One region of the Rouxiella sp. WC2420 genome, then DNA from elsewhere that is predicted to be linked to it. Evidence: predicted binding sites of a transcription regulator. Region 1 holds the regulator's gene; each other region holds the start of a gene.
What was found. The regulator ArgR, encoded in region 1, controls arginine synthesis, uptake and breakdown. The targets are predictions, from matches to a motif close to ANTGAATAAAAATACANT.
Positions count from the first base shown of each region.

Region 2: a site for ArgR is predicted at 8,520-8,537, ahead of argF (ornithine carbamoyltransferase). Genes of this name have one in related genera too.
Region 3: a site for ArgR is predicted at 4,188-4,205, ahead of argC (N-acetyl-gamma-glutamyl-phosphate reductase). Genes of this name have one in related genera too.

Region 1 covers NZ_CP165628.1:560,035-570,739, forward strand. The annotation lists gene mpl (UDP-N-acetylmuramate:L-alanyl-gamma-D-glutamyl-meso-diaminopimelate ligase) at 1-1,136, shown strand, start outside; gene yhcN (peroxide/acid stress response protein YhcN) at 1,299-1,562, opposite strand; gene argR (transcriptional regulator ArgR) at 2,119-2,589, opposite strand; gene mdh (malate dehydrogenase) at 3,068-4,006, shown strand; gene AB3G37_RS02755 (helix-turn-helix domain-containing protein) at 4,148-4,513, opposite strand; gene AB3G37_RS02760 (DNA-binding protein) at 5,157-5,522, shown strand; gene AB3G37_RS02765 (DNA-binding protein) at 5,758-6,123, shown strand; gene ispB (octaprenyl diphosphate synthase) at 6,167-7,138, opposite strand; gene rplU (50S ribosomal protein L21) at 7,398-7,709, shown strand; gene rpmA (50S ribosomal protein L27) at 7,728-7,985, shown strand; partial or broken gene AB3G37_RS02785 (EamA family transporter) at 8,096-8,208, shown strand; gene cgtA (Obg family GTPase CgtA) at 8,357-9,526, shown strand; gene pmrB (two-component system sensor histidine kinase PmrB) at 9,606-10,697, opposite strand; gene pmrA (two-component system response regulator PmrA) at 10,694-10,705, opposite strand, start outside.
Region 2 covers NZ_CP165628.1:4,727,631-4,738,335, reverse strand. The annotation lists gene AB3G37_RS21785 (transglutaminase family protein) at 1-696, opposite strand, end outside; gene AB3G37_RS21780 (alpha-E domain-containing protein) at 693-1,619, opposite strand; gene AB3G37_RS21775 (circularly permuted type 2 ATP-grasp protein) at 1,613-3,049, opposite strand; gene ridA (2-iminobutanoate/2-iminopropanoate deaminase) at 3,370-3,756, opposite strand; gene pyrI (aspartate carbamoyltransferase regulatory subunit) at 3,862-4,326, opposite strand; gene pyrB (aspartate carbamoyltransferase) at 4,337-5,272, opposite strand; gene AB3G37_RS21755 (sugar phosphorylase) at 5,514-7,334, opposite strand; gene argF (ornithine carbamoyltransferase) at 7,489-8,496, opposite strand; gene rraB (ribonuclease E inhibitor RraB) at 8,657-9,121, shown strand; gene AB3G37_RS21740 (GNAT family N-acetyltransferase) at 9,181-9,690, opposite strand; gene AB3G37_RS21735 (valine--tRNA ligase) at 9,944-10,705, opposite strand, start outside.
Region 3 covers NZ_CP165628.1:5,106,008-5,116,712, forward strand. The annotation lists gene argH (argininosuccinate lyase) at 1-712, opposite strand, end outside; gene AB3G37_RS23520 (argininosuccinate synthase) at 816-2,036, opposite strand; gene argB (acetylglutamate kinase) at 2,114-2,887, opposite strand; gene argC (N-acetyl-gamma-glutamyl-phosphate reductase) at 3,042-4,046, opposite strand; gene argE (acetylornithine deacetylase) at 4,252-5,403, shown strand; gene ppc (phosphoenolpyruvate carboxylase) at 5,709-8,354, shown strand; gene metF (methylenetetrahydrofolate reductase) at 8,588-9,496, opposite strand; gene AB3G37_RS23550 (bifunctional aspartate kinase/homoserine dehydrogenase II) at 9,714-10,705, opposite strand, start outside.

The DNA.
Region 1 (10,705 bases):
TCGAGCAGGGTATTCCCTATGTCTCTGGCCCGCAGTGGTTGCACGATCACGTGCTGCCCGGTCGCTGGGTGATTGCGGTTGCCGGTACGCACGGGAAAACCACTACTTCAGGTATGGTCACCTGGATCCTCGAAGCCTGCGGCTATGAGCCGGGCTATGTGATTGGCGGTGTGCCGGGGAATTTCGACGTTTCTGCGCGATTGGGAAACAGCCCGTTTATGGTCCTCGAAGCCGATGAGTATGATTGTGCCTTCTTCGACAAGCGTTCCAAATTCGTGCATTACAGCCCGCGTACACTGGTGCTGAATAATCTCGAATTCGATCACGCCGATATTTTTGACGATCTGAAGGCGATCCAGAAACAGTTCCATCATCTGGTCAGACTCGTGCCGGGTCAGGGCAAAATCATTCTGCCCGAGCATGACACTCCACTCAGGCAAGTGATGGCGATGGGTTGCTGGAGCGAGCAGGAATACGCGGGAGACGGCTGCACCTGGAATGCCAAAAAGACGACGCCAGATGCCAGCAAGTTCCAGGTATATCTTAACGGTGAAGTGGCCGGTGAGGTTTCATGGTCGCTGGTGGGTGAACACAATATGCACAACGCACTGATGGCCGTTGCAGCCGCGCGCCACGTCGGCGTGACCCCTGCAGATGCCTGTACGGCGCTCGGCGGATTTATCAACGCCCGCCGTCGGCTCGAGCTTCGTGGTGAAGCGAACGGTGTAACTGTTTACGACGATTTTGCACACCATCCTACCGCCATTCTTGCCACTTTGGCTGCCCTGCGCAGTAAAGTTGGCGGCACAGCACGTATTATTGCAGTGCTGGAACCGCGTTCGAATACCATGAAAATGGGGATGAGCAAAAACGAACTTGCACCTTCTCTGGGACGTGCCGACGAAGTGTTTCTACTTCAGCCGCAAAACATCCCATGGCAGGTTTCAGAAGTGGCAGAACGTTGTATTCAGCCTGCGCACTGGCACGCAGACGTTGATGCGCTGGTTGAGATGATTGTCAAAACCGCGCAGCCGGGCGATCACATTCTGGTGATGAGCAACGGTGGTTTTGGTGGCATCCACGGCAAGCTGTTGAGCGCGCTGGATAAAAAAGCTCAGTTGGCTAACAACAAATAGTTACCCCCTTCCTTAATAATACCAGCCCTTAAAGCCTCGACGAAAAAAAGCCCTCGCAAGCGAGGGCAAAAGGGTGTCGTCGGACAGGACGACAGAGGGTCTGGTATATCTTGCAAATTTTTTGCTAAAACTTCGCGGTACTACAGATTAAATCGGGTTCAGTTATTTATAAATTTCTGCGGTGGCGTGGTAAGTACCGTCATTACGCGCTTCGATTACACGATAAGAAGATGCACCCTGGCTATCGGCTTTTTGTGATAACTCTTGACGGATATCACTAGGCACGCCATCAATCCCACTAACGGTAATTGTCCCCATAGGTTGAAGATTTTCAGCCTGTTGGTTGGTGATTAGTTGAGCGGCAGAAGAGCCAAATGAAACAGCGGTCAACAGGCCTAGGGCAGCAACAGCAGCGATGATTTTCATGATAATTTCCTTAATTTACCTTATGCAACCTGTCTATGGCGGACGGTGGCGCGGTTTCATTATGGATTTATCAAAACTGTAAAATTCGGTGTGCATAACCTCGTCGCCTATTTCTCGCGAACAAATGCATCGGTTTTCGCAGCGATAAATCCGTTTTATCGGCGGCATTTGAATGGGTATTCAAATCTCGTCTCTCGGGGGATATCTCTTTCTAAAATACAGTGATGTGGTGCTTTGTCGTGTTTCACATCATGGAGATGAGTATACATCTAATAACTGTAAAAATTAATAGTTTGCTAATAGTTTGTTAGGTCTCTATTTGCCCGGAATGAGTGGTTTTAATAACCGAAAAGCATAAAAAATGATGATTACTTGCTCATTTATTGTTAAATATATTTCAAATCAATAGATTGGCATAAATGAGCATTCTGTGCGGAATTTAACAGGGGATCGTTTTGGAAATGAAAGGATTTATAGGTCGATCATCTGGAGGTTGAACAAGATCCGGCATGAATAGCAGATCAGCAAGCGCGTTACTTGCCGATCTTGATACTGCCTAAAGTTCCTGCTCGAACAGACTCAAAATGGCATCATAGAGTTGTTTGACAGTAAACTTGCGTGCTGGCGTAATGAAGATGGTGTCATCACCAGCAATTGTACCGAGGATACCTTCCGACTTGCCCAGTGAATCAAGCAGGCGAGCAATCAGCTGTGCAGCACCAGGACTGGTGCGGATAACCACGACAGCATCGTTATAGTCAATATCCAGAACCAGGTTCTTCAGCGGGCTGGTGGTGGTTGGAACGCCGATCTCGGCAGGCAGGCAGTACACCATTTCCATTTTGGCGTTACGGGTTCTAACCGCGCCAAATTTGGTGAGCATGCGTGAAACTTTGGATTGATTGATGTTTTCGAAGCCATCATCTTGCAGTGCGACAACGATTTCACCCTGAGAGCTGAACTTCTCTTCCTTCAAGAGGGCCTTGAAAGCTTTGATTAAATCTTCCTGTTTAGCAGGATTACGCATTTTGCACCCATAGATTCACAATTGTGTGGCGTTGATTATGCAGATATTTGCATTTTTATGCAATAAAACATAACGGGTTTGATCAACAAAGAGTTAGATTTTAGGAAGGAAGGCCCAACGATGCTGCATAGACTTTAATGAATATGCCAAATATCTGCATGAAGAATTGTCTCAAACTTAAAATAAAATGTATAGCCTGATTATTTTATTTGATAATTTAACCAGCCAGGTAATTAATGTATTTATTTTTTAATAAAGTCATTTTTTTAATTATTTGAACTTAAAGTTTTATCTTAATGAAAATAAGCAGTAATTTCTTACTCAAAATTTAAAGATGCTTTTAATTTCTGCGCTACCTCCCAATCTATTAATAGGTTGTTTGTTTTTAATACACCCGTTAACTAAGGTTATTAAGTGAATGAATGCGCGGTATTTTAATCGTCGTTTATAAAGAACGTCATTTAAAAAGGAGTATAGGATGAAAGTTGCAGTCCTTGGTGCCGCAGGCGGAATCGGCCAGGCCCTCGCTCTACTACTCAAGACTCAATTGCCGTCTGGCTCTGAACTCTCCCTCTATGATATCGCACCTGTTACTCCAGGTGTGGCGGTGGATCTCAGCCATATCCCTACAGCTGTTAATATCAAAGGATTTTGTGGTGAAGACGCGAGGCCCGCTTTGTACGGGGCTGAGGTTGTACTTATCTCGGCTGGCGTGGCGCGAAAACCAGGTATGGATCGCTCTGACCTTTTTAATGTTAATGCCGGCATTGTTCGTAATTTAGTTCAGCAAATTGCGACCACCTGTCCCGAGGCGTGTATTGCGATAATCACTAACCCGGTAAATACGACGGTGCCCATTGCGGCAGAGGTTTTAAAAAAAGCCGGAGTTTATGATAAAAATAAACTTTTTGGCGTCACTACGCTTGATACCCTCCGCGCCAATACATTTGTTGCAGAGCTTAAAGGTAAATCTCCGCAAGAAATTGAGGTATCGGTTATTGGGGGTCATTCGGGCGTAACAATATTACCGTTGTTATCGCAGGTTAAAGGGCTCAGCTTCTCGGAGAGTGAAATACAGCAGCTGACGACACATATTCAAAATGCCGGTACAGAAGTGGTTGAGGCAAAAGCAGGTGGCGGGTCGGCAACCCTTTCCATGGGGCAGGCTGCGGCAAGACTGGGACTTTCTTTAGTACGCGCGTTGCAGGGAGAAAGCGGGATCGTGGAATGTGCCTATGTTGAGGGGCGCGGTGAGCATGCACGCTTCTTTGCTCAACCGGTGCTATTAGGTCGAAATGGTATTGCTGAATTCAAAGACATTGGCCAGTTAAGCGAGTTTGAACAACATTCGCTGAATTCGATGCTGGACGTATTACACAAAGATATCGAACTGGGTGAGAAATTTATCAATATTTAATATTCTTTTTATCTATTCCTCAAGATTATTAAAACAACCCGCCGGGTAAATTCCGGCGGCTTTTTATTGTGCTTATTTTAAAATTATTCGCGGTATGCACTGATCAAATAACTTAATAAAATTCAATCAGTATTTAATAATCTACATCCCCTTCTTGTCTGCGTTATCTACATTTTTACTCTTACCTGTTGAATTTTCAGGCAGAATGATATTCTTAATCGGTACTTTTTCCCGCCCCAGATTATCAGGAAGCTTGCAGCGCATTTTTCTTTCCAGAAGTTCATCTGTTTCAGGATGATAATAACGGCTGGGCCAGATTTCTGCCGGATGTAACTTCAGTGCATTAGCGATAATCCACTCTCCTTTTGGCCACGGACGTGACAGCGCATTCGCCAGTGTGGATGAACTTAGGCCCGCGGATCGGGACAATGCTGCCAAGGTGGTACGCTGTTTATGTAACGATGCGATTATATCAGCGTGATGCCAATCCGTTCTCCGTAAAAGCATAGAAAAACTTCCTTATATAATAGGCTTGCAGGTTTTGTTATATGTTTGAGGGGTTAGCACCCATATTCATTCGGAAGCTATAAGAGCAAATTTCCGAACTTAGTTCAAACCTGTTTCTCAAAAGATATTTTTATTTTTTATTAATAGCCTACTATTTTATTTGAACCACTAACTGGGTATGTTTGGTCTTCTAATGGTTTGTAATATAAGTAATTTATCAGCACTCTTTGGGTTGTTATCAAATTTTTCTTAATGCAAATCTTCTTTTTTAAGAAAAGTTAATTGTTATCAAACATTTTCAAAAAATGCATTTTTTCTGAAAGGTGGTGATTGGTCAATATCCTAAATATAGTTACTTAGATGAATTTACAGGCTTTTCTATTGTTAGCTCACTCAAAGATTTAACGTAACTTACTTTTGAACGTTAGATGGTTCTTTTAGTTTTATTTTTCTCCATAAAAAAGTTTCATCAATATACCCAGGCTTTAATTTATTGATGCACATTTGCATTCGCTAATGGTATAACTTATGCGTTCAATGTAAACGCCTCGCTAAATATGCCGTGAAAATATGGCTTTTTTAATGCCTTAACAGTTAATGATTTATATCAATTATATTTTTGTATAAATAAGAGAGAATTCTTATGAATCCTGAATGGTTTTCCGCCAAAGAACTGATCGGTTTTACGGGGCTTCCTTCATCACCTCAGGGGATACATAGCATGGCCCGTCGACAAAAGTGGGTCAGACGACGCAGATTTGGCGTACAGGGACGTGGAGTTGAATATCATATTGATAGTCTGCCCATCAAAACTAATTCAAATCTTGTGCTTAACGAACCTTCAGTCGAATATTTTTATTCCAACAACCAAGATCCCTTATTAATCTGGATCGAAAGTTATAAACAATTGGATGAAAGAGAAAGGCAAAAAATGATTACCTTTATTGTTCGCAATGGGATGATTGAAGTAATTAACAGGTTAGGGGCTTCGAACGAATTTATTTATTAAAGCTTTTAAAATCTATAGTTTTTATATCAACGGTTTGTTTAAAAGAGCAGGTTTATTTGTTAACTGTAGTCGTTGAACTTAGTTATAGATCCAAATTGTAAATTCTGGTTATAAACTCTCGTTGTGAGTGACCTTTAAGCAAAACGTTGGCCTATATTATTAGCCTGAGTTGGCAAGTGTCGGGCTGAATTTTATTCTGCTCTTGTTTTGGATTTAAAATAATAAAAGGAATGCCATGAAAAAGGAATGGTTTGCTGCAAAAGATCTGGTTGGAATAAATGGATTACCCACCACGACTCAGGGTATCCATGGCATGGCCAGACGGCAGGGATGGGAAACGCGGCGAAGGCTTGGTGTTCAAGGTAAGGCGGTGGAATATCACATTAACAGCCTGCCTAAAATGATGAAACCAGCACTTATCATTCAAGAAAAATCTGCAGAATATCTTTGTTCTTCTTATCACGACCCTCTACTTATATGGATTGAAAGTTATAAGCAACTTAATGATAGAGAGCGCGAGACGATAGTCTCATTTATTGTACGCGAAGGAATGCTGGCAGTAATTAAACGTCTGATGCCTGCACAAGAAGAGATAGAATAAGCAAGGCGGCCAAAAACACGGCGCCTTGCTTACTAAATCGCTTTTAGAAATCACGCTTGACGGCTAAATGAGCGAGACCTTCCAGGGCGAGTCGATAGGGTGATTCTGGTAACGCCTGCAATGCACTGATTGCTTTGTCTGCTTCGTCTTCGGCTCGTTGGCGAGTGTAATCCAGAGAATGACACTGATGCATGGCTTGCAGTACCGGCTCAAGTAAATGTCTGCCGTTGCCTTGTTCGATGGCCTGGCGAATCATGGTCGCCTGTTGCTCAGTGCCGTTTTTCATGGCATGAAGCAGTGGCAGAGTCGGCTTACCTTCGTTGAGATCGTCACCGGTGTTTTTGCCCAAAGTCTCGCCATCTGCGTCGTAATCAAGCAAATCGTCGATCAGCTGGAAAGCGGTGCCTAAATAGCGCCCGTAGTCCTGCAACGCGCAGACCTGCTCCTCGGTGCCTCCTGCCAGCATGGCTGAAGCCTGAGCAGCCGCTTCAAACAATCGCGCTGTCTTGCTATAGATAACCTGCATGTAACTTTCTTCGGTAATGTCCGGATCGTTGCAGTTCATCAATTGAAGTACTTCACCCTCGGCAATCACGTTGACGGCTTTGGACATCAGAGCCAGCACCGGGAGTGATTCGAGGTCAGTCATCATCTGAAACGCGCGGGTGTAGATGAAGTCGCCTACCAATACACTGGCCGCGTTGCCAAAAGCGGCATTGGCGGTGGCTTTGCCCCTGCGCATGTTCGACTCGTCAACAACATCGTCATGCAACAACGTTGCCGTGTGGATAAACTCTATCAGCGCAGCGACGGTAACGTGCTTGTCACCGGTGTACTTGAGCGCACGGGCAGCAAGAACGGCAATCATTGGGCGAATTCGTTTACCACCACCGCTAATGATGTAATATCCGAGTTGATTGATGAGCGAGACATCAGAGTTCAACTGCTCGAGAATTGCCGCATTGACTGCAGCCATATCCTGTTCGGTGAGGTCGGTAATCTGTTCTAGGTTCATTGTGATTTTTCGGCTGTATTTCTCTTCACCGCAATGAGAACGGGCTCACATTGGCACATGATGCAATTTGTAGTAATGATTGTACTTGAAAAACGAGTGAGATAAACGCGTTGTAGTGAACTGCGCTTTTTTTCTTCTTTTCTAGTGATTGTGCTCTTGTCATATGCTGATTTTTTGCGTAGAATTCGCGCCCTATTGTGAATATTTATAGCGCCCTCTGGACTATACAAAGTTGAGTGCGCGGAAAGCGGAGTTTTATATGTACGCGGTTTTCCAAAGTGGTGGTAAACAACACCGAGTAAGCGAAGGTCAAACTGTTCGCTTGGAAAAGCTGGACATCGCAACTGGTGAAACAATTGAGTTTGACCAAGTTCTGATGATCGCTAACGGTGAAGAAATCAACATCGGCTTGCCTTTAATTGCTGGCGGTGTGATCAAAGCAGAAGTCGTTGCTCACGGTCGTGGCGAGAAAATTAAGATCGTTAAGTTTCGTCGTCGTAAGCACTACCGTAAGCAGCAGGGCCACCGTCAGTGGTTCACTGATGTAAAAATCACCGGCATTAGCGCTTAAGTTTAGGAGAGCGGAACAATGGCACACAAGAAGGCTGGCGGCTCCACCCGCAACGGTCGCGATTCAGAAGCTAAACGTCTGGGCGTAAAACGCTTTGGCGGCGAAGCAGTACTGGCAGGCAGCATCATCGTTCGTCAGCGCGGCACCAAATTCCACGCTGGTATCAACGTGGGTTGCGGTCGTGACCACACTCTGTTTGCTTTGACTGACGGTAAAGTCAAGTTCGAAGTTAAAGGCAAAGACAACCGTAAATTTATCAGCATCGAAGCTGAATAATTTACTGTCTGAGTCTTGATAGACTGATGTAAGCCCCGCAATTAGTTGCGGGGCTTTTTACATTCTGTTGGCCAACACCGGCAAGAAAATGGATGTCAGGAAAACTGACTTCAACGCAGATTCTCATTTTGCTGTACACTTTATGTGCTATCGCACTGCTTCCTTTGGCGAGGCCTGAGACATTTTTTTATGCTGGCAAGTAGCCTGTCTTCTGACCTGCGGTACTTAACCTGAACGGTTAATATAGTGCCCTTGAGGTTGTTGCAGGAGTTAAATTTTCTGCAATGAGCCTGTGGGTGGCAACCAGGAACAGAACAAGACCTGATGGCTGAGACAAGCATCCGGGTGAATGATTTACGGAGACAGTTCAAATGAAGTTTGTAGATGAAGCAACGATCCTGGTTGTAGCAGGCGATGGCGGTAATGGTTGCGTCAGCTTCCGCCGCGAAAAATATATTCCTCACGGTGGCCCAGACGGCGGCGACGGCGGAGATGGCGGCGACGTCTATGTCCTTGCCGACGAGAACCTGAACACCCTGATCGACTACCGTTTTGTAAAATCTTTCCGTGCAGAGCGCGGTGAGAATGGCCAGAGCCGTGACTGTACCGGCAAACGTGGTAAAGACATCGTTATTAAAATCCCTGTGGGTACCCGTATCCTGGATCAGGGAACTGGCGAAGTGCTGGGCGATATGACTCGCCACGGTCAGCAACAGCTGGTTGCCAAAGGCGGCTGGCACGGTTTGGGTAACACCCGTTTTAAATCTTCGGTAAACCGTTCACCGCGCCAGAAAACCATGGGCACTAAAGGTGAGCTGCGTGACCTTTCCCTGGAACTGATGCTGCTTGCCGACGTCGGTATGCTGGGTTTGCCGAATGCGGGTAAATCTACCTTTATTCGTGCCGTATCGGCGGCAAAACCAAAAGTTGCCGATTATCCGTTTACCACCCTGGTTCCAAGCCTGGGCGTAGTACGTATGGATAGCGAGCAGAGCTTTGTGGTTGCCGACATCCCCGGTCTGATCGAAGGCGCACACGACGGCGCTGGTTTGGGTATTCGCTTCCTCAAGCACCTTGAGCGCTGCCGTGTTCTATTGCATCTGGTTGATATCGCGCCAATTGATGAGTCAAATCCGGTTGAAAATGCCAAAATTATCATCAATGAGCTGCAGCAGTACAACGAGAAACTGGCGAACAAACCACGTTGGTTAGTCTTCAACAAGATTGACGTGATTGGTCAGGAAGAAGCCGAGCGTCGCGCTAAAGAAATCGCCGAAGGTATGGGCTGGGAAGGGGATTACTTCCTGATTTCTGCTGCCAACCGCGAAGGCGTTACCGCTCTGTGCTGGGAAGTGATGAAATTCATCAATGAAAATCCTAAACACATGTCGGTTGAAGAAGCCGTACCAGAGAAAGTCGAGTTCATGTGGGACGATTATCACCGTGAACAACTGGCCGAAGTCGAAGAAGATGATGACGAAGACTGGGACGACTGGGATGATGAAGACGACGAAGGCGTTGAAATCATTTACGAGCGTTAATCTCGTTGCCCGTTCCTTAATAGATTGAATATTAAGAAATATATGAAAGGTCGCTTAATTGCGACCTTTTTTGTTTCTGCTATTCCAGCAACTGGTGATCCAAACGGGTTTGCGTAAAGGCCTGCTGGGGTATCCAGCACTGCGCGCTGAGCCCATTACCATCCTGGCGATTGGTTAATCTCAGATGACCGCCGTGCAGGTTAATAATCCGTAAAACAATATTCAGACCCAATCCACTGCCACCGAAGCGTTGATCGGCGCGTCTATAGGCCTGTGTCAGCTCTCCAGCCTTTTTCTCATCAATGCCTGGTCCGCAGTCATCTACCTGAATCATAACGCCCTGATCGCGTTCTGAGAGCGAAATCGTTACGTCACTGCCGTGAGGGCTATAGCGATAAGCATTTTCAACCAAGTTTCTCAGCATCAGGCGGAGCAAGACAGGATCACCTTCAACTGCCGTATGACTGGCAGTCTTTACGATCAAATGCTGTTGATGGTTTGCCAGCAACTCAATCAACTCCGCTCTTAGCGGCTCAATGACGTGGGTAATAAGTTCAACTTTCCGATATTGACCCTCGGCAAAGTTCTGACCGGCGCGGGAAAGCATTAACAGTTGTTCCACGGTATGCATCAGTTGATCGATACGTCCTATCAGCATGTTGCTGCCATCCACGCCTTTCTTTTCCATTAGTTCAAGATGCAGGCGCAATCCGGCCAGAGGCGTTCGCAGTTCGTGGGCGGCATCGGCGGTGAACAATCTTTCCTGAGCGATGGTCTGAGAGAGGCGAGCTAAAAGTTGATTTAGCGCATTGGTTACGGAAACCACCTCCTGAATTTCGCTGTTGAGCGGAAGCGGAGAGAGGTTGTCGGCAGAACGAGCTTCAAGACGGTTTTGCAACTGTTGCAAAGGCCTGATAATCCAGCTAATAGCCCAAAAACACAGCAGCAAGGTGACCGCCAGCATCGTTAGCGACGGGGCAATCAGTGAGGCAATCGCTTCGGCAATCTCTTTTTCGACGTGAGCATTACGTACCTTGGCCGATAACGTGTCATTGACCAGCAAATTAATTTGCTCCTGGCTTTCGTGCCAGAGCCAAAAAACACTGGTGAGCTGAGTAACAAATAAAATTAGTGCCAGCATCACCAGCAGCCGACGGCGCATGCTGTTCATTTAGCCTG
Region 2 (10,705 bases), 1.1 Mb from region 1:
ATCTATACCGATAGCCAGTTTCAAATGTTGATTGGGCTGGCAAGTATTATTGGTCACATCAAAACTCTGCCAACGATCGTCGAGCCAGGCCTCGGCCCAGGCGTGAGTCGCCACATGTTCGCTGTCTTCGCTGTACAAATAACCGCTGACGTAGCGCGCAGGAATGTTCAGACTGCGGCAGCAGGCCAGGAATACGTGAGTGTGATCCTGACATACTCCCTGCTCGGCACCAAACGCCTGCGCGGCGCTGTCTTTTACCGTCGTGGTGCCGGGACTGTAAGGCATTTTCAGCAGCAACTCGCCCATCAGTTTGCACAGGCTTTCATGCTGCGCCTGCGGGCGATAATAGCGTGAGGCGAAATCGCGGATCGCCGCATCGGCGTGAGTCAGCGGGCTGGTGCGCAGGAAAACCAGCGGCGAAAGAATGCCAAAATTATCATCTTCGACGTTATCTTCAATTTCGACCACGCCGTTGGCCTCAATGGTGATCGCCTGGTGCGGCTGATCGAGGGTCAGGACGTGCAGCACGTTACCGTAAGCGTCGATAGTGCGGGTGGCATATTCCGGCAGACTCAATTCCCAGGAAAGTATCTTCTGGTGGCTGGAGTTCTGTGGGGTCAGACGCAAATACTGGGTACTGCGTTTAACCTGTTGCGCATAGGTGTAATGCGTCTTGTGGCTGACGTTAAGCTTCATTGTGCCTCCAGATATGTTTGATGAACGCTTTCTGCAATCGCGCTGGTTTGGCTGAGGAAGTCGTTGAGCCAGACGCTGAGGCCAATTTCCTGAATTTCAGCCAGCGTTGAAAAGCGCAACTGGGCGTGCAAGGTATGGGCGCGGCGGCGCGGGAGATTGCCCGCAGATCCGCCAATTAATTCAAGCTGTTCGGTGATCACTTCGACGCAGGCAAGCAGCGATCGCGGTAGTTCGCGGCGCAGGATCAGCAGGTCGGCAATGGTTTCCCGGCTAATCTGCTGCTTATACAAAGTATGGAAGGCTTCACGGGCGCTAACCGCTCGCAACAGTGTGTCCATGCGGTAATATTCACGGACCGGATCTTCATCAGCGTCGAGCAGCTGATTTTTTGCTTCCAGCAGACGGGCGGTGCTGTCCGCACGCTCAAGCATGGTGCCGAGGCGGATAAAATTCAGCGCGTCGCTGCGAAGCAAAGTGCCAAACATCGCGCCACGGAACAGATGCGAGCGCTCTTTAACCCAGTCAAAGAAACTGTCTGCTCCGGAGGAACCGACACCCTGACGACGGATAATTTTCATCTCGATCCACGAGGCGTTGATGCTCTCCCATACTTCTGAAGACAGGCTGCCGCGCACCGCATGAGCGTTGTTCCAGGCCATCTGCATGCAGCTGTAGATACTGCTGTGGTTGGTGCTGTCGAGGGCGAAGAAATTCAGCAGATTGTTCATGGTGACTTGCTGGTAAGTCTCATTAAACACGGTTTCAGTCCCGGTCAGCAGCAAAGGCACCAGCAGGTCATGATTACTGTCGCGAATCGACATCATCGACAGCTTGTTGGTCACATCCATCAGGCGGGCAATATTTTCGGCGCGCTCCAGATAACGGGCCATCCAATAGAGTTCACTGGCTGTTCTGCTTAGCATGCGTCATCCTCCAAAACCCAGGTATCTTTGGTGCCGCCACCCTGAGACGAGTTTACCACCAGTGAACCTTGCGATAGCGCCACGCGGGTCAGGCCGCCCGGCACCAGACGAATTTCAGCACCGGTAAGGGCAAAGGGACGCAAATCGATGTGGCGCGGCGCGAGGCCTTCTTCAACAAAAGTTGGGCAAGTGGAAAGCGCCAGCGTGTCCTGCGCAATATAGTTTTGCGGACGAGCGCGCAGCAGCTCGCGGAAAGTCGCTAACTCTGCCTGAGAAGCTTTCGGGCCAATCAGCATGCCGTAGCCACCTGCGCCGTGAACCTCTTTCACCACCATTTTTTCGAGATTGGCCAGTACGTAAGAGAGATCTTTCTCTTTGCGGCACTGCCAGGTGGGCACATTGTTGAGGATCGGATCTTCCGAAAGATAGAAGCGGATCATCTCCGGCACATACGGATAGATCGACTTGTCATCGGCGACGCCGGTGCCAATCGCATTGGCCAGCACCACGTTACCGGTGCGATACACCGACAACAGGCCGGGAACGCCGAGCATAGAATCGGCGCGGAAGGCCAGCGGATCGAGGAATGCATCGTCGAGGCGGCGATAAATCACGTCAACTTTGCACGGCCCGGCGGTGGTGCGCATAAACACTGCGCCTTCTTTAACAAAAAGATCCACGCTTTCGACCAGCTCGACGCCCATTTGCTGGGCCAGAAAACTGTGTTCGAAATAGGCACTGTTAAAACGACCCGGCGTCAAAACCACCACGGTAGGATCATTGACTGGCGTGCTTTCGCGCAAGGTTTGCAACAGATGGGAAGGGTAACGGGACACTGGTGCAATGCGCTGTTCGCTAAACAGTTCTGGATAAAGCCGCATCATCATTTTGCGGTTTTCCAGCATGTAAGACACGCCGGACGGGGTGCGAAGGTTGTCTTCCAGCACGTAATACTCGCCGTCACCGCCGCGAACCATGTCGGTTCCGGCAATGTGGGCATAGGTATCGCGATGTAAATCAACGCCCTGCATGCAAGGTTGGTATTGCTCGTTTGCTAAAACTTGCTCTGCCGGAACCAGCCCCGCTTTAAGGATTTTTTGATCGTGATAGATATCATGCAAGAAACAGTTGAGTGCCTGCACGCGCTGACGAATACCACGGTCGAGCATCTGCCATTCTTTGGCCGGAATGATGCGCGGCACGCTGTCAAACGGGATTAGACGTTCAGCGCCGTCATCGTCTCCATAGACGTTAAAGGTAATTCCCACCCGATGAAACAACAGCGCGGCTTCCTCTTTTTTGCGCTGTACGGCCTGTTGATCGGCCTGCTGTAACCATTGCCAGTAGGCGTCGTAATGACTGCGGTGTTGCCCTTCAGCCATTAACATCTCATCAAAAAAGGGTGAATCGGAAAGGTCAATATTTATCATCATCACCTCACTGACATAACAGGCTAGGGTTTTTTCATATCTAAAACTTATAATTGGCCTAAAAGATTGCCTTGGCATTAATCAATACGCATAAACTGTGCCAGCGTGCATAAACGCGGGAAAAACGCTGTTTTTGTGGGGAGATCGCGCTTTTACAGTGCGAGAAAAGACGCCGTGTCGGCAAAAATGATCAAAAAAAGTGCATCAGATTTAATTATGGTCGCTGATGAAGCAATCACAAGGTCGAGAAGGGGCTAGGTGGGATTTGGCGATAAAAAAGGCCAGCACGCAGGCTGACCTATTTTGATCAAAAGGGAAACTTAACGACGAACGGCGATAGCTTCGATCTCAATCTTCACGTCTTTTGGCAGACGGGCAACTTCTACGCAAGAACGAGCCGGGAATGGCGCGTTGTGCTCGGTGAAAAAGGCTTCATAAGTCGCGTTAACGGTCGCGAAGTCGTTAAGATCTTTAACGAAAACGGTAGTTTTCACGATGTCGGCAACTTTGAGGCCTGCGGCTTCAACGATAGCCTGCACGTTTTGCAGTGACTGACGCGCCTGAGAAGCGATGTCTTCAGCAACGTTACCGGTTTTAGGATCAACAGGGATCTGGCCGGAAGTGATAATCATGCTGCCGAGATCGACACCCTGAACATAAGGACCGATAGCCGCCGGTGCGTGTTCTGTACTGATTTCGCGAGACATACTGATTCCTCGTTGAGTTTAAAAGCTTTGCTGAGATAAAAATTGTCGAGACAGTATAAGGAGCGGGGCGCAAGAAAGCATCCCCCAATCTCCCGCTGGCAGCGACTATTCGTTATTCAGCACTACCTGATGCTCAAACTCTTTCTCGCAGTATTTACACTGCAGGTGTATTTCGTTTTGACGATTTTTAACCGCAAAACTTGAGGCTACCGGCTCAAAACGGCTGATGCAGTTGCCGTTCGGGCAGCGCAGCACGCCTTCGATGCGGTCCGGCAGGCTCGGATGCAGCTTCTTCACTACCACGTAATCATCGATGCGATTCACCGTGGCGTGCGGCGCATAGACCGCCAGCTGATTGACCTGTGGCTCGGTGAGAAAGGTGTTTTCAATTTTGATAATGTCTTTGCGGCCCAGCTCGTTTGACGGCAAATTCAGGCCAATGGTAATGCGCTGGTCGGTCTCAGTCAGTTTGAACAGCGACAGCAGCTTAAAGCCCACCTGCGCCGGGATGTGGTCAATCACCGTGCCACATTTAATGGCTTCAACCTGGAGTTTGTTATCTTGCGTCATGATGCGCTCCTTATTCTGCGGTGTCTGCGTTTAAAACCAGTGCCAGCAAGGCCTGGCGGGCGAAAATCCCGTTCCCGGCCTGTTGGAAATAGTAGGCGTGAGGGGTGCTGTCAACGTCGGTAGTTATCTCATCGACGCGCGGCAGTGGATGCAACACTTTGAGATGCGGCCGGGCGTCGGCCAAATCAGCTGCGCGAAGGATGAATTGCGCTTTGACGTTGGCATATTCCGAGGGGTCGAGACGCTCTTTCTGCACGCGGGTCATGTAAAGAATATCCAGCTCCGGCACGACTTCATCAATGCTTTCATGCAGGCTGTATTCAATCCCTTTTTCTTTCAGCAGATTGAGGATGTATTCCGGCATTGCCAGCGCATCCGGGGCGATAAAGTAAAAGCGATTGCCGTTAAATTTCGCCAGCGCCTGTGCCAGGCTGTGCACTGTGCGGCCGTATTTCAGATCACCGACCATGGCGATTTTAAGATTATCAAGACGCCCCTGGGTTTCCTGAATGGTGAACAGGTCGAGCAGCGTCTGAGTCGGATGCTGGTTGGCACCGTCCCCGGCGTTGAGGATTGGAATTCCGCCTGAAAACTCGGTCGCCAGACGCGCCGCACCCTCTTGCGGGTGACGCATGACAATCGCATCGACATAAGTACTAATCACCGAGGTGGTATCGGCCAGCGTTTCGCCTTTTTTGCCCGCCGAAGTGTTGCTGCCGTCGGCAAAACCTACTACCGATGCGCCCAAACGATGGATAGCGGACTCGAACGACAGGCGAGTACGGGTCGAGGCTTCAAAAAAGCAACTGGCGATCACTTTATGTTTCAACAGTTCTGGCTGCGGATTGGCTTTCAGGCTGGCGGCGGTGTCCAGCACCAGCTCAAGCTCTTCACGGCTGAGATCGTTAATTGAAATAATGTGTTTTTGATACAGCGGATTGGCCATTGTCGCTCTCCTCTACGATGACAGACAAAAAAAAACCCCTCAATGAGGGGCTTTCAGCGATCGGTGGGTTATTTTCAAGCCCATATTCAAAACCATTGGGAGAGACAACGGCTGAACGCCGCCTACTGGCACAGGGTTCGGTGAAGCATCGAATCGCGGTGTGTTGTCGTTTTTCATGTCAGTCTCCCGGCAAATTGTGGCGCATTATACGCGCACGAATTCTGCCTGCAAGAGGGTAACTTCACCTTTTTGCTTTGCGAGGTCTGCCTGTGAGCAATCGGTTGGCATCGGACCTTTTCAGCGAGATGTAAATCTTTTTCCGCCAACGACGCAGCCTGCCCAAACGTTCAGGAGCTTTGAGTTTGTGCTCGATCCATACCACTTGCCACGGCTGCAGGCGCATCTGGCCGTTAAACGGTTCACCGCTTATTAGATCCTTGCCGTCAACTGCCAGCTTGAAAGGCTGCGACTGACTACTGATGTTGAAGATACAGCTGATGCGGTTCTCTGATTTTGGATCATAGCGTTCAAGCGCAAACAGCTTATTGCCAAGCTCCAGGATCTTCTGTCCGGCCTGTGGCGAGAAAGCAGGGCGGTTGCGGCGGATATCGATCAGTTTTTTAAGGCCATAGAATACTGCCGATCGCAGCGATCCCTTGGTCGCCAGATCTTTTTCGACATCCTCAAGTTTGAGCTTTTTGCGGTTTATCCGTCGGCTCAGGCCAGACTGGTGCATGCCATCCAGATCGTTCTCACTGCCCAGCAGACTGTGAATATAAATCGCCGGAACGCCCATAACTGACAGCAACAGTGACTGCGCCGCCAGAAACTTGCGCGCCTTCATTTCGACACTATCATCAATTTCAGTGATGGCGCTGAGGTAATTAATATTCAGCTCATACGGCGAGTGAGTTCCGTCACCGTTGTCTTTATAGGAAACTCGACCTTCTTTGCGCTGCGTTTCCTGCGCCAGATATTTACGCTCGTCGTCGTCGAGAAAGGTCTCAGTCGGGCGCAGGCCAATACCATCGTGGCTGGAGAGAAAATTAAAATAGGTGGTTTTCGGATAGTGCGCCTCGGCGTTTAAACCCTGCGCCCATTTGGTCAGCGTGGTGGTGTCTTCACGCAGGAAAGCGTGCAGCGTCAGCGGCGGTAGCGCGAACTGATACACCATGTGTGCCTCGTCGCCCTCGCCAAAATAGCTGATATTTTCATGATGCGGCACGTTGGTTTCAGTGATGATGCGGGTGCCGGGGATCACCTCGTCGAGAATAGTGCGCCACAGCTTGATGATATTGTGAGCCTGAGGACGGTGAATACAGGTGGTACCCATTTCTTTCCAGATGTAGCCAATCGCATCCAGACGAATCGACTGCCCGCCGCTGGCAGCGTATTGCAGGATCACGTCAATGCTTTCCAGCAAAACCTGAGGATTCTTGAAATTAATATCAATCTGATCTTCGCTGAAGGTGGTCCAGAGATACAGCTCTTTGCCATCGGCCTTGATAAACGGCGTCAGCAGCGGCGAGGCCCGGGGGCGCACCACACGGCTGTAATCCAGCTCGGGATTGGACTCGATAAAATAGTCGCGAAAGTAAGGCTCGTCGTTGATATAGCCTTTCATCCAGTCGCTGGATCGCGAGATGTGATTAATCACGCAGTCGAACATCATGTTGAAGTTGGCGGAAAGATGGTGAATATCGCTCCAACCGCCGAGATGTTCGTCGATGCGGCGATAGTCGATGACGCTGAATCCATCGTCGGAACTGTAAGGGTACATCGGCAGAATATGAATATCGCTGATGGCGTCTTTGAGGTGCTTGCTGGCAAAATCGTTGAGCGTCGCGAGAGGAGGGCGCTGGCCTTCAGAGAGGGTATCACCGTAGGTAATCAGGTAAATGTTAGTGCCATCAACCCACTGGTCAGAGCGGTGTGCACCGTAATTCCATTTCTCACCGAGATGCAGAATTTTTTTAATCAGATCGCCAATGTGTTCTTTGGGATAAACCCTGCTCAGCAGACTTTCCAGACGAAGCACGAACTCGGGATTCACAGCACCCATAACGGTTCCCTTATCTATTCACATTGTGAAAGATTAGTCGATAAAAGGCTTGGCTGAGGCATAAAGAAGGCTAGAAAGTGCAACAATGCATGAGGATAGGACGAGGAAAAGGCAGCCCACCAAGGTCTGGCGGGCTGTATTGATCAATTAGTGCTTACAGGCTGCCGAGGGTGGCAACCATAACCGCTTTAATGGTGTGCATGCGATTTTCAGCCTGGTCGAATACTACGCTGTGCGCCGATTCAAACACTTCGTTCGACACTTCCATGCCACCCGGCAAATTGTATTCTTCAGCCATCTGACGGCCCAATGTGGTTTGGTCATCATGGAAAGCCGGCAGGCAGTGCAGGAACTTGACCTGAGGATTGCCTGTTTTGGCAATCATTGCCATATTCACCTGATAAGCACGTAGCAGATTAATGCGCTCTTTCCATACTTCCTTCGGCTCGCCCATTGAGACCCAAACGTCGGTATAAAGGAAGTCGGCGCCTTTAACGCCAACGTCGATATCATCGGTCAAGGTAATGTTGCCGCCGTTCTCCTGCGCCAGATGTTTGCAGTTTTCAACCAGCTCGGCATCCGGCCAGCAGGCAGCAGGTGCAACTAAACGCAGATCCAACCCGCACAGCGCCGCCGCTTCAAGCAGCGTGTTACCCATGTTATTGCGCGCATCGCCAAGATAGGCGAGCGACATCTGCGACAATTCTTTCCCCGGCAGCTGTTCCTGCATGGTCAGCAGATCGGCCAAAAGTTGGGTAGGATGAAACTCATTGGTCAGCCCGTTCCAGACGGGCACTCCGGCGTATTCAGCCAATGTCTCGACGTTTTCCTGACCAAAGCCGCGATACTGGATGCCATCGTACATTCTGCCCAGCACTCGCGCAGTGTCCTTCATCGACTCTTTATGGCCAATCTGGCTACCGCTCGGGCCGAGGTAAGTAACTTGTGCTCCCTGATCGTAAGCGGCAACTTCGAAAGAGCATCGGGTACGAGTTGAGTCTTTTTCGAAGATGAGCGCAATATTCTTGCCTTGCAGATAACGTTTTTCGCTGCCGTTTTTCTTGGCAGTTTTCAAATCAGCCGACAGTTTCAGCAGGGTTGCGATTTCTGACGGGGTAAAATCCAGCAGCCTTAGAAAATGGCGTTTGCTTAACAGACTCATGTGCCTATCTCCGAAACATTTATAATGAATTAAAATTCAATTTATATGTATGAATATGCAATTACAACCCCAAAGTAAAAACTTTATCGTTTATGTTGGAGGCAAGCCGTCTGCTGTGTGAAAATAGCGTCTAAACGTCACATTGATTGAGGACTGAGGCATGGCAAACCGTGAATTGCTAGACGAACAACGTAATGAGACCCGCTTAATCATCGAAGAGCTGTTGGAAGACGGCAGCGATCCTGACGCGCTTTACACTATTGAGCATCATTTCTCTTCCGAGAAATTCGAAGTTTTAGAGCGAGCAGCGGTAGAAGCCTTCAAACTGGGCTATGAAGTGACTGATGCCGAAGAGCTGGAAATTGAAGATGGCTCCGTGGTGATGTGCTGTGATGTGATTAGCGAAGTTGCGCTGAATGCTGAACTGATCGACACCCAGGTTGAGCAGCTGGTGGCGCTGGCTGAAGCTAACGGCGTCAACTATGACGGCTGGGGCACCTATTTTGAAGATCCGAACGGCGAAGACGGCGACGAAGAAGAATTCGACGAAGAAGATGAAGAAGAAGACGAGCACGTTGCCCCTAAAAACGTGATCGACAAAGATGACGACGGCAAACGCCACTAATAGTCATGTAAATGTAAAAAAGCCGACTTAGTCGGCTTTTTTATTGCATAAACATCGCGTTAAAGAGTTTTCAGCATTGTGACTTCACAGTCGACGTGGCCGGTGCTGCCCATCGCGCCGTTGATATGTTCGAAGCCAAGATGCTCGTAAAGCGCAATCGCTTGAGTCAGGCTGGCGGTAGTTTCAAGATAACACCGTTTGAAGCCCTGCTCTTTGGCGTGAGCCATCACCTGAATCGCCAGGCGTTTGGCCAGCCCTTTACCGCGCAGGCTCGGCATAAAATACATCTTCTGCAATTCGCATACGTCGTCATCAGCGCCGATTAGTGCGGAAACACCGCCGCCTCCGGCTATCTGCCCGTCAAGCTCGACGACCCAATAGGCGCTGCGCGGCTGGCTGTACATTTCGCACAAGGTATCCAGATTGGGATCGGCCACGGTATAGCCTTTATCGGCAGTTAAACCAAATTCTGCAGACACGGCGCGGATCACCCTTGCGATTTCGGCATTGTCATCGCAAGTGATGCGGCGCACCACGACGTTCTGTTGTGTTTTCACGGCTGTAGTCATAATTGCTCTTATACCCATTATTTTTGAAGCCACTGCTGCGTTATTCGACCCAGTCACTTATTTCAGTAAGCTTTTGGGAACTCATTCACTTGCCGCCTTGCCGTGATTCCAATGACTTAGGTTTAATATTGTTGAAGTGGTTAGCTATTTTTTATTCGTATTTAATACCGCGTGCAGGCGATTTTTGCAATTCCAAAAAAAACGGCGGAGCTTTTCGCCCCACCGTTTTTAAAGATTGCCGTATCAGCGAAGATTACAGAGCAGCGATAGTAACCTGCTGTTCTTGAATCTTAACTTTGGCTTCGGCAAATGCTTGCAGTCTTTCGCGTTCTTTAGCAACTACGGCTTCAGGAGCGCGAGCCACAAAACCTTCGTTGGAAAGCTTGGCTTCGATACGTTCAACTTCTGCGTCAAGTTTGGCGATCTCTTTGTTCAAACGTTCCAGTTCTGCTTCCTTATCGACCAGACCGGCCATCGGGATCAGCAGTTCTGCACCCTCAACCAGTTTGGTCACAGAAACTGGACCTTTATCGCCCGCAACCAGCACGGTGATTGACTCCAGACGCGCCAGTGATTTGATAAAGCTCAGGTTCTGCTCGACGCGACGCTGTGCATCGGCGCTTGCGCCACGCAGCAACAGCTCGAGAGGTTTGCCCGGTGCGATATTCATTTCAGCACGCACGTTACGGATAGCGATGATCGCCTGCTTGATCCATTCGAGATCGACCAGCGCGGCCTCATCGGCTTTATCCGCCGAGTATTCCGGGAAAGGTTGCAGCATGATTGTGTCAGCTGTGATGCCTTTCAGCGGTTTCACGCTCTGCCAGATGGTTTCGGTAATGAATGGAATAATCGGGTGCGCCAGGCGTAGCAGGCCTTCCAACACTTCTACCAGCGTATGGCGAGTGCCGCGAAGCTGAGCTTCGGTGCCGTTATTCATAACTGGCTTGGTCAGTTCCAGATACCAGTCGCAGAACTGGTTCCAAGTGAATTCATATAGAATGCTGGCCGCCAG
Region 3 (10,705 bases), 730 kb from region 1:
ATTCAAGAATGTGGTCACGATCTGAAACGCTGTCGAGGCTGTTACGCGTTGCCGAAGCAAAGCCCAACCAGCCAGCAAGCTGTTCACGATCGATCGGATATGCCGTGCCTGCCAATGCGCCGCTACCCAAAGGGCTGACGTCAAGACGGTTAAGGGTATCCTGCAAACGGCTCTCGTCACGAGCCAACATTTCTACATAAGCCAAACACCAGTGGGCAAAAGTCACCGGCTGCGCGCGTTGCAGGTGAGTATAACCAGGCATCACGGCGTCTTGATTAGCCTCGGCAGTTTCTACCAGCGCATGTTGCAGCTGCTTAACGGCGAGTTGCAGTTCAACCACCTGGGTTTTACACCACAGTTTGATATCAGTTGCGACCTGATCGTTACGGCTACGGCCAGTATGTAATTTCTTGCCGAGATTGCCGACTTTGTCGATCAGCTTCAGCTCAACCCAGCTATGAATATCTTCGGCATCGCTTTCAAGGATAGCGCGAGGATTGGCACGCACCTCTTCCAACAGCACGTTCAACGCGCCTTCCAGCTCTAGCTGTTCGTCTGCGGTCAGTACATTAACGGTGACCAGCGCTTTTGACCAGGCAACCGAGCCCACGATATCCTGCTCTGCCAATCGATAGTCAAACCGCAGTGAGTCATTCAGTTCTTTGAAACGCTGATCTGCTGCCTGACTAAAGCGTCCGCCCCATAATGCCATGATAATGCTCCTGACTTTGCTTGCTGTAGAAGTGAAATTTGAAGTGATGTTTCAGGCGTGCGAGATGCCCCGCACGCCTGATGTAACCGAAGTAAACTGAGACTTACTTTTTAGCAGCGTTCAGTGCACGGATACGTGAAGAGAGTGAGAACAGACGAATGAAACCACCAGCGTGGCTGTGGTCATACACTTCGTCTTCGCCGAAGGTCGCAAACTCTTCAGAATACATGCTGTTCGGCGATTTTTTCTGGATAGCAGTAGCAGTGCCTTTGTAAAGTTTCACAACAACTTCACCGTTAACGTCCTGCGCCAGAGAATCGGCAGCTGCCTGAATTGACTCACGCAGAGGAGCGAACCAGCGACCGTCGTAGACCACGTAAGACATTTCCTGGCCGAGCTGCTCACGCCATTTGAAGCTGTCACGGTCCAGAACCAGCTGCTCAACGCCACGCAGCGCAGCCATCATGATGGTGCCGCCCGGGGTTTCGTAGCAGCCGCGAGACTTGATACCTACCAAACGGTTTTCAACGATATCGATACGACCAACGCCGTGTTTCACACCCAGGACGTTCAGCGCTTCGAGACAACCAAACGGGGTCAGATCTTTGCCGTTAACGGCAACAACTTCGCCTTTTTCAACTTTCAAGGTGACCAGTTCTGCTTCGTCTGGTGCATCTTCAGGAGCCACGGTCCAGGCCCAGCAATCCTTGTTAGGAGCATTCCAAGGGCTTTCCAGCACGCCACCTTCGGTAGAAATGTGCCATGCGTTTTCGTCACGGCTGTAGATTTTTTCCAGAGAAGCAGTGGTCTTGATATTACGCTCTTTCAGGTAGTCCAGCAGGGCTTCACGGGAACGCAGGTCCCACTCACGCCATGGTGCAACCACTTTCAGCTGTGGAGCCAGCGCGGTGTAGGTTGTTTCGAAACGAACCTGGTCGTTACCTTTACCGGTTGCGCCGTGGCAAACCGCGTCTGCTCCGACTTTAAGCGCCAGTTCAACCTGAGCTTTGGCGATCAATGGGCGAGCCATTGAGGTGCCCAGCAGGTAAGTCCCTTCGTATAGCGCACCGCTTTTCAGCACTGGGTAAACGTAATCCTTGATGAATTCTTCACGCAGATCAACAACGTGGCACTCAGAAGCACCGGTGTCCAACGCTTTCTGCTCGATGCCTTCCAGGTCTGCCTGGTCCTGGCCGATGTTGGCCACAAACGCCACCACTTCACAGTTACCGTAATTTTCTTTCAGCCATGGAATAATGGCCGAGGTGTCTAGACCGCCCGAGTAAGCCAGAACGATTTTGCTGATGCCTTGAGTTGCTGCCATGATAATTTCCTTAAAAATATCTGATTTCGCGACGTTTTTTTACGCCGCGCTTTAATAATAAAACTCTTAAAACCTGGTTACGCCAATATACGGGTGCCGATGGCTTCACCATTGAACAGAGCCGGCAGTTTTTCTGCGTCACGCCAGCTGGCGATATCGACCGGACGACCCAAAGTGCGCGCGGCGTCTAAAGCGGCATTCACTTTGACGATCATGCCATCGGTAATGATGCCTTGCTCAATCATCTCTTCTGCTCTTGCTGCGGTCATTTCCGGGACACGCTGACGGTCACCATCGAGGATACCGCTGACGTCGGACAGCAGAATCAAATCTGCGCCCAGCGTTGCAGCCAGAGCGGTCGCTGCCTGGTCGGCATTGACATTCATCAGCACGCCCTCGGCTGTGATACCGATAGAACTGACGATTGGCAAATAACCCGCTGTTGTCAGTGTGTTGATCAGTTTAGGGGAACCGGCTTCGGCCTTACCCACAAAGCCCAGCTCTTCATCAAGCTGAGTTACGCTAACTGAACCACCGTCGGCCAGAGACAGGCCCACTGCGCTAATATCGTTTTTAACCGCCCAGGACAGCAGCGTTTTGTTGGCGCTGCCCGCCAGTGCTCCGGTAATGATATCAATCTGGTCGGCAGGCGTAACGCGCAGTCCAGACTTCTTAACCACCGGCAAGTTGAGACGTTTCATCAGGTCATCAACCAAATAGCCACCGCCGTGAACGATCACCAGTGGACGCTGATACTCTTTACGATAAGCAACCAGCGCCGCGAACAGGCGATCCAGCGCCTCTTCGTTGTCCAGTAACACGCCGCCTAGTTTGATGATCAATGGATTCATTCGTATGCCACCTTGCTTCAACACCAGCGACTTCTGGAATCACTGGGTATTTAATTTAACACCCCTGAGCGGACGAATAAACGTTCAAAACAAGGTGTTTTATAAAATTAACAATCAGTTAGCTTTTAAACTAATTGCCTTAAATTTCAGATTATTACACCAGCGAGGTAGTTTCCGGGAAACCAAAGCGCAGGTTCAGACACTGTACTGCCTGAGCCGATGCGCCTTTCAACAGGTTGTCTTCAACCGCCACGATGATGACGTGCTCACCCTGCACAGCAAAACCGATATCACAGAACGGCAGGCCAACTACGTTTTTCAGCGCTGGCATGCCTTTGTCATACAGACGAACCAGCGGCTTGTTGTCGTAGGCACTGTGAAACGCTTTGGCAACTTGCTCTGCGCTGACGCCTGGCTTCAGACGGCAGGTAATGGTAGCCAGAATACCGCGCGGGAAACTGCCCAGATGCGGGGTGAAAATGACCGGCGTACCCAAGTGGGTCGAGATTTCAGGATGGTGGCGATGGTTGAATACGCCGTAAGCATGCAGGCTCACTTCACAAAAGCTGGTGCCGAGGCTGGCTTTACGCCCTGCTCCGCTCACGCCGCTTGTCGCATTGATTACCGGCCATTGGTCCTGATTCAGTAACTCTTTTTCCAGCAGCGGTTTAATAGCCAGCTGGGCCGCCGTTGGGTAGCATCCTGGAACCGCAATCAGCTGCGCGTCTTTCAGTTTATCTGCCTGCCATTCGGCCAGACCGTAAACGGCTTTATCAAGCCAGTCCTGATGCTGATGCTCAAAACCATAGAATTGGGTGTAGAAAGCCGGATCATTGACGCGAAACGCACCAGACAGGTCGAATACGGTGCATCCCAGTGCCAGAAACTGCGGGGCCAAATCATGGCTGACTTCATGTGCCGTCGCTAAAAAAACGACATCGACGCCTTTGGCTGCTTCAGCCACATTTTCCAATGGCAAAACAGGCAGATCGACAATGCCTTTTAACTGCGGGTGCAGATCGGAAAGTAATTTTCCTGCATCTGCACTTTGCGCTGAAACCGTTAAACCGGTTATGTTCATATGTGGGTGACGATTCAGATAGAGCGCAAGTTCAGCTCCAGCATAACCGGTGGCACCAACAATCAGCGTATTCAACATGGGCTCAGTTCACCTTCTTTTTCAAAAATAGAGGGCTCACTGCGTTTTTTACGCCAGAAGCCCGCGAAATTCAGCACGTTCGTTGCATTAATACTAACTCAGAAACCCGTCTGATTTTAGTGTTTCCTTACGAACCCGCTTAATGTATTTTTATTCACATTAAATGCATGAATATTTATATTACCCTAACCAAAGGCTGTCAACAGTGAAGATGAAATTACCTCCATTTATTGAGCTATACCGTGCGTTAATTGCCACGCCTTCGATCAGTGCCACCGACAGCGCACTGGATCAGAGCAATGAAACCTTAATCAACTTGCTGGCAGGATGGTTTACTGATTTAGGCTTTAAAGTGGAGATTCAGCCGGTACCCAATACGCGTAATAAATTCAACATGCTGGCCAGCATTGGCGAAGGCGCCGGTGGCCTGCTGTTAGCGGGTCATACTGACACCGTTCCGTTCGACGATGGCCGCTGGACGCGCGATCCTTTCGTACTGACCGAGCACGAAAACAAGCTTTACGGCCTGGGCACTGCGGATATGAAAGGCTTTTTCGCGTTTATCGTCGATGCGCTGCGTGATATCGACACCGAGAAGCTGACTAAGCCGCTATATATTCTTGCCACCGCCGACGAAGAAACCACCATGGCCGGTGCCAGCTATTTTGCCAAAACTTCGACTATTCGCCCGGACTGCGCAATTATTGGCGAGCCAACGTCGCTGAAGCCGGTGCGCGCACACAAAGGTCATATTTCCAATGCTATCCGCATTACCGGCCAGTCAGGCCACTCTAGCGATCCTGCGCGCGGTATCAACGCCATCGAGCTGATGCACGATTCCATCACTCACCTGATGGGCCTGCGTAAAACGCTGCAGGATCGTTATAACCACAGCGGCTTTGCCATTCCTTATCCGACCATGAACTTTGGCCATATTAATGGTGGCGATGCAGCCAACCGTATTTGCGCCTGCTGTGAACTGCACATGGATATTCGCCCACTGCCGGGCCTGACGCTGTCAGATTTAGATGATTTACTCAACGAAACGCTGGAACCAGTAAGCAGCCGCTGGCCGGGTCGTTTGACTATCGAAGCCTTGCACCCGCCAATTCCAGGTTATGAATGCCCGCCGGATCACCGTCTGGTGCAGGTTGTCGAAAAACTGCTGGGAACTGAGACCGAGATTGTTAACTACTGCACCGAAGCGCCGTTTATTCAGGAGCTTTGTCCGACTCTGGTGCTGGGCCCAGGCTCAATCGATCAGGCGCACCAGCCAGATGAATACATCGATACCGCTTTTATCAAACCGACCCGCGAACTGATCTCTCAGGTCGTTCACCATTTCTGCCATCATTAATCGCAGAAGGGTTGTTAAAATAATGTAACAAAAAAGGGGCATCATGAGATGCCCTTTGATATTGTACAAAGTTACTGATTAGCCAGACTAATAACCCACCGGCTGTAATTAAATTTCAGTCTGATTGCTCGATTCAGCATTTTAGTAATGAGAAATTCAGGGTTTTTGCGGTAAGTTTCTACAGTAATGAAATTGGAATACTGAAATTTGCCATGAAGGCAGGATAGACAGAGGCGTAAATGCCTTACGGGTGAAAGTTATTTACAAGACATAAAAATTCAAACAAGAAACGGGTCAGAGGTAATATGAACGAACAATATTCCGCAATGCGAAGTAATGTCAGCACGTTGGGCAAACTGCTTGGAGAGACCATCAAGGACACGCTGGGAGAGCAGGTTCTTGATCGCGTAGAGAAAATCCGCAAACTGTCCAAATCCTCACGTGCGGGTAATGAAGCAGATCGTCAGGAATTGCTGACTACGCTGCAAAACTTATCCAACGACGAATTACTGCCGGTTGCCCGCGCGTTCAGTCAGTTTCTTAATCTGACTAACGTCGCCGAGCAATATCACAGCATTTCTCCGCATGGCGAAGCGGCCAGCAATCCAGAGGCTTTAGCGCAGCTGATTGAGCGCCTTAAATCGAAGAACCTTACCGATCAGCAACTGCGCGACGCGGTTGAACAGCTGTCTATCGAACTGGTTCTCACCGCGCATCCCACTGAAATTGCTCGTCGTACTCTGATCCACAAGCTGGTTGAAATTAATAGCTGCCTGAAACAACTCGATCATAGCGACCTCGCCGACTACGAACGCAAGCAAATCATGCGTCGCCTGCGTCAGCTTATTGCTCAGTCATGGCATACCGATGAAATCCGCAAAATACGCCCGACGCCGGTTGATGAAGCTAAATGGGGCTTTGCTGTAGTAGAAAACAGCCTGTGGGAAGGCGTGCCAGCTTTCCTGCGCGAATTCAACGAACAGCTGGAAACATCGCTGGATTATAAAATGCCAGTGGAAGCGGTGCCGGTTCGCTTTACCTCTTGGATGGGCGGCGACCGTGACGGAAACCCAAACGTTACTGCGGCGATCACCCGCCACGTGCTGCAACTCAGCCGCTGGAAAGCTACCGATTTGTTCCTGCGCGACATTCACGTGCTGATTTCTGAACTGTCGATGACGGAGGCTACCCCGGAGCTACGCGAGCTGGCCGGTGGCGAAGACGTGGTAGAGCCTTACCGCACCATCATGAAAAATATTCGGACTCAGCTGCTGTCGACCCAGGTTTATCTGGAAGCGCGCCTGAAAGGCGAGAAGCTGCCACGTCCGAAAGACCTGCTGGTAAATAATGATCAGCTGTGGGATCCGCTGTACGCCTGCTATCAGTCTCTGCAGGCCTGCAATATGGGTATTATCGCCAACGGGCAGCTGCTCGATACCCTGCGTCGCGTGCGCTGTTTCGGCGTGCCGCTGGTGCGCATTGATATCCGTCAGGAAAGCACCCGCCATACGCAGGCGATTGCCGAAATCACCCGTTTCCTCGGCCTTGGTGATTATGAAAGCTGGTCAGAAAGCGATAAACAGGCGTTTTTGATCCGCGAACTGAACTCTGCTCGCCCGCTGGTGCCACGTAACTGGACGCCAAGCGCAGACACTAAAGAAGTGCTGGATACCTGCCAGGTTGCTGCAGAAGCGCCGGAAGGATCGATTGCTGCCTACGTTATTTCGATGGCGCGCACGCCGTCTGACGTGCTGGCAGTACATCTTTTACTGAAAGAAGCCGGTTGCCCGTTTGCGATGCCGGTTGCTCCATTATTTGAAACCCTCGACGATCTGAACAACGCCGATGATGTCATGACCCAGTTGCTGAACATTGACTGGTATCGCGGCTTTATTCAGGGTAAGCAGATGGTGATGATCGGTTATTCCGACTCGGCGAAAGATGCTGGTGTAATGGCGGCTTCATGGGCGCAGTATCGCGCGCAGGATGCACTGATCAAAACCTGTGAGAAAGCTGGCGTGCTGCTGACTCTGTTCCATGGACGCGGCGGTTCTATCGGTCGCGGTGGCGCTCCGGCTCACGCGGCATTGCTGTCGCAGCCTCCGGGCAGTCTGAAAGGCGGCCTGCGCGTCACCGAACAAGGCGAGATGATCCGCTTCAAATACGGTCTGCCAGAAGTGACTATCAGCAGTCTGGCGCTGTATACCGGTGCTATTCTCGAAGCAAACCTGCTGCCGCCGCCAGAGCCGAAAGAGGCCTGGATTGATGTGATGGACCAATTGTCTGACGTTTCCTGCGCCATGTACCGTGGCTACGTGCGCGAGAACAAAGATTTCGTGCCTTACTTCCGATCTGCCACGCCTGAACAGGAATTGGCCAAGCTGCCTCTGGGTTCACGCCCTGCCAAGCGAAAAGCCAGCGGCGGCGTGGAAAGTCTGCGCGCTATTCCGTGGATTTTTGCCTGGACGCAAAACCGCCTGATGCTGCCAGCCTGGCTCGGTGCCGGTGCGGGTCTGCAAGCAGTGGTGGATGCCGGTAAGCGCGACGTGCTGGAATCTATGTGCCGCGACTGGCCATTCTTCTCGACACGTATCGGCATGCTGGAAATGGTATTTGCCAAGGCCGATTTGTGGCTGGCGGAGTACTACGATCAGCGACTGGTGAGTAAAGACCTGTGGCCGTTGGGGCAGAAACTGCGTGACCAGCTCAGCAGTGACATCAAAGTAGTGCTGGCCATCTCGAACGATGACCATCTGATGGCCGACCTGCCGTGGATAGCCGAGTCTATCGCGCTGCGTAACGTTTACACCGACCCGTTAAACGTGCTGCAAGCCGAACTGCTGCACCGTTCGCGCCAGTTGGAAGAACAAGGCGAGCTGGATGCCAGGGTTGAGCAGGCGCTGATGGTCACTATCGCAGGCGTTGCCGCCGGAATGCGCAATACCGGCTAATACCTTTAATCTTTCAAGCGGTAGCCGCCTTGCTACCTCTCGAAATCTCTTGGACAACCCATTTTAGTTTTTAGCGCTTTAAAAAACCCAGCTCACAAGGCTGGGTTTTTCGTTATCTAAATCGTCACAACAAGTACCGCGCAGATTTAGCGTTGTGGCAAGGCGGCAACGCAGAGAATCCCCGGGAGCTGACACAGGTCAGTGACCGGGGTGAACGAAGGCGGCCAACGCCGCTACAGCGTTAAAGATGCCGGTATTCCGGGGCGCACACCGAGCGTGTGACAGATGGCATAACTCATCTCCGCGCGGTTCAACGTGTAGAAATGGAAGTCTTTCACCCCTTCGCGGCTGAGGATTTTAACCATGTCCATTGCGATGTTGGCACCGACCATTTTGCGGGTCTCGGCGTCGTCATCCAGACCTTCAAACATGCTGGTCATCCAGCGCGGCACACGCACATTGGTCATGGTGGCGAAACGTTGCAACTGTTTGAAGTTGGAAACCGGCAGAATGCCTGGCACGATCTCAACGTCAATACCGGCTGAAACGCAGCGGTCGCGAAAACGCAGATAGCTTTCTACGTCGAAGAAGAACTGGGTAATCGCGCGGTTGGCACCAGCGTCGATTTTACGTTTCAGGTTAATCAGATCCGCCTGCGCGCTTTTCGCTTCTGGATGAACTTCGGGATAAGCCGCAACAGAGATATCAAAGTCGCCGACGTCTTTAAGCAAGTGCACCAAATCGGTAGCGTACATTTCTGGCTTGCCGCTGTTGGCCGGCAAATCACCCCGCAGCGCAACAATATGACGGATCCCGCTCAGCCAGTAGTCTTGCGCAATTTGGCGCAGCTCATCAGGCGAAGCATCGATACAGGTCAAATGTGGTGCAGCTTCGAGTCCGGTACGCTCTTTAATGCCCTTAATAATGCTGTGGGTGCGATCACGCTCACCCGAGTTGGCACCGTAGGTTACCGAAACGAATTTAGGTTTAAGGCTGCTGAGACGATCGATGGAGCTCCACAACGTATCTTCCATTTCGCTGGTGCGTGGCGGGAAAAATTCAAAAGATACGTTAATCTGACCCTGCAATTCGGCCAGATTCTGGTTCAACGCTTCGCGCTGGTTGGCGTGGAAAAAACTCATACGATCCCTACCTTGTGCATCATTTCATTTTAATTATTGCTTTACGATAAGCATCTAGACGTCTAAACGTTTAGATGTAAAATGCGACATTTTGCTCAAAGAGTCAACTCAAAATTAGCTTCGGAGTATGATTAATATTCAACCAAACTGAGGGAATTTCAAGTTAATCGGGAAGATGAAACTTCCCCCCACGGCGAGGATCCGCAGGGGGTGAAAATTAAAGCAGCTGGGTCAAGCGGTTAAGGTCAGACTGGATAGCACCAGCCGTGACATCGCGTCCGGCACCCGGCCCACGGATCACTAACGGGTTATCACGATACCAACGACTCTCGATTGCAAAAACATTGTCGCACGGCAGCAAAGAAGCCAAAGGATGGTCGTCACGTACAGCTTCAACGCCGACTCGCGCCTTGCCGTTGGCGTCAAAACGCGCCACATAGCGCAATACGAGCCCCATCTCCTTGGCAGCCTCCAAACGCTGCAACATTTGCTGGTTCAGCGCCTCGCCACATTCAAAAAACTGATCCACTGAACCGTCTTCACAACCCTGCGGCACCAGTGATTCGACGCGAACCTGATTTGGCTCGATGTCGTAACCCGCCTCGCGCGCCAGAATAACCAGCTTACGCATCACGTCCTGACCAGAAAGGTCAACGCGCGGGTCCGGCTCAGTCAGGCCTTGCTGCCACGCCAAATCTACCAGTTCGGTAAATGGCTGAGTGCCGTCAAATTGCAGGAACAGCCACGACAGCGTGCCCGAGAAAATCCCGCTGATCGCCAGAATGCTGTCACCGCTTTCACGCAGGTCGCGAACGGTATGGTTAACCGGCAAGCCTGCGCCCACAGTGGCGTTGTACAACCAGTGGCTACCGGTTTTAGCGAAGGCATCGCGAGTCTGGCGATATTTGTTGCCATCCGACGCCCCCGCAACCTTGTTGGCGCTGATCACATGGAAACCGTAGCTGGCGAAATCAAGGTACTGATCGGCCAGGTCGGCGCTGGCGGTCACATCGAGCACCACCAGATCATCGTAAGGGTGTTCGCGCATCCACAAGAACAGCGACTCTTCGTCGTGTTCACGTGCTTCATCGTCGAAGAAGGCCAGCGCGCGACTGGCGTCTAGCCCATCGTAACTCAGCAAGCTGCGTTTGCTGTCGACCACACCAGCCAACACGAATTCGAAACCGCTGCGAGCGGAGATATTTTTCT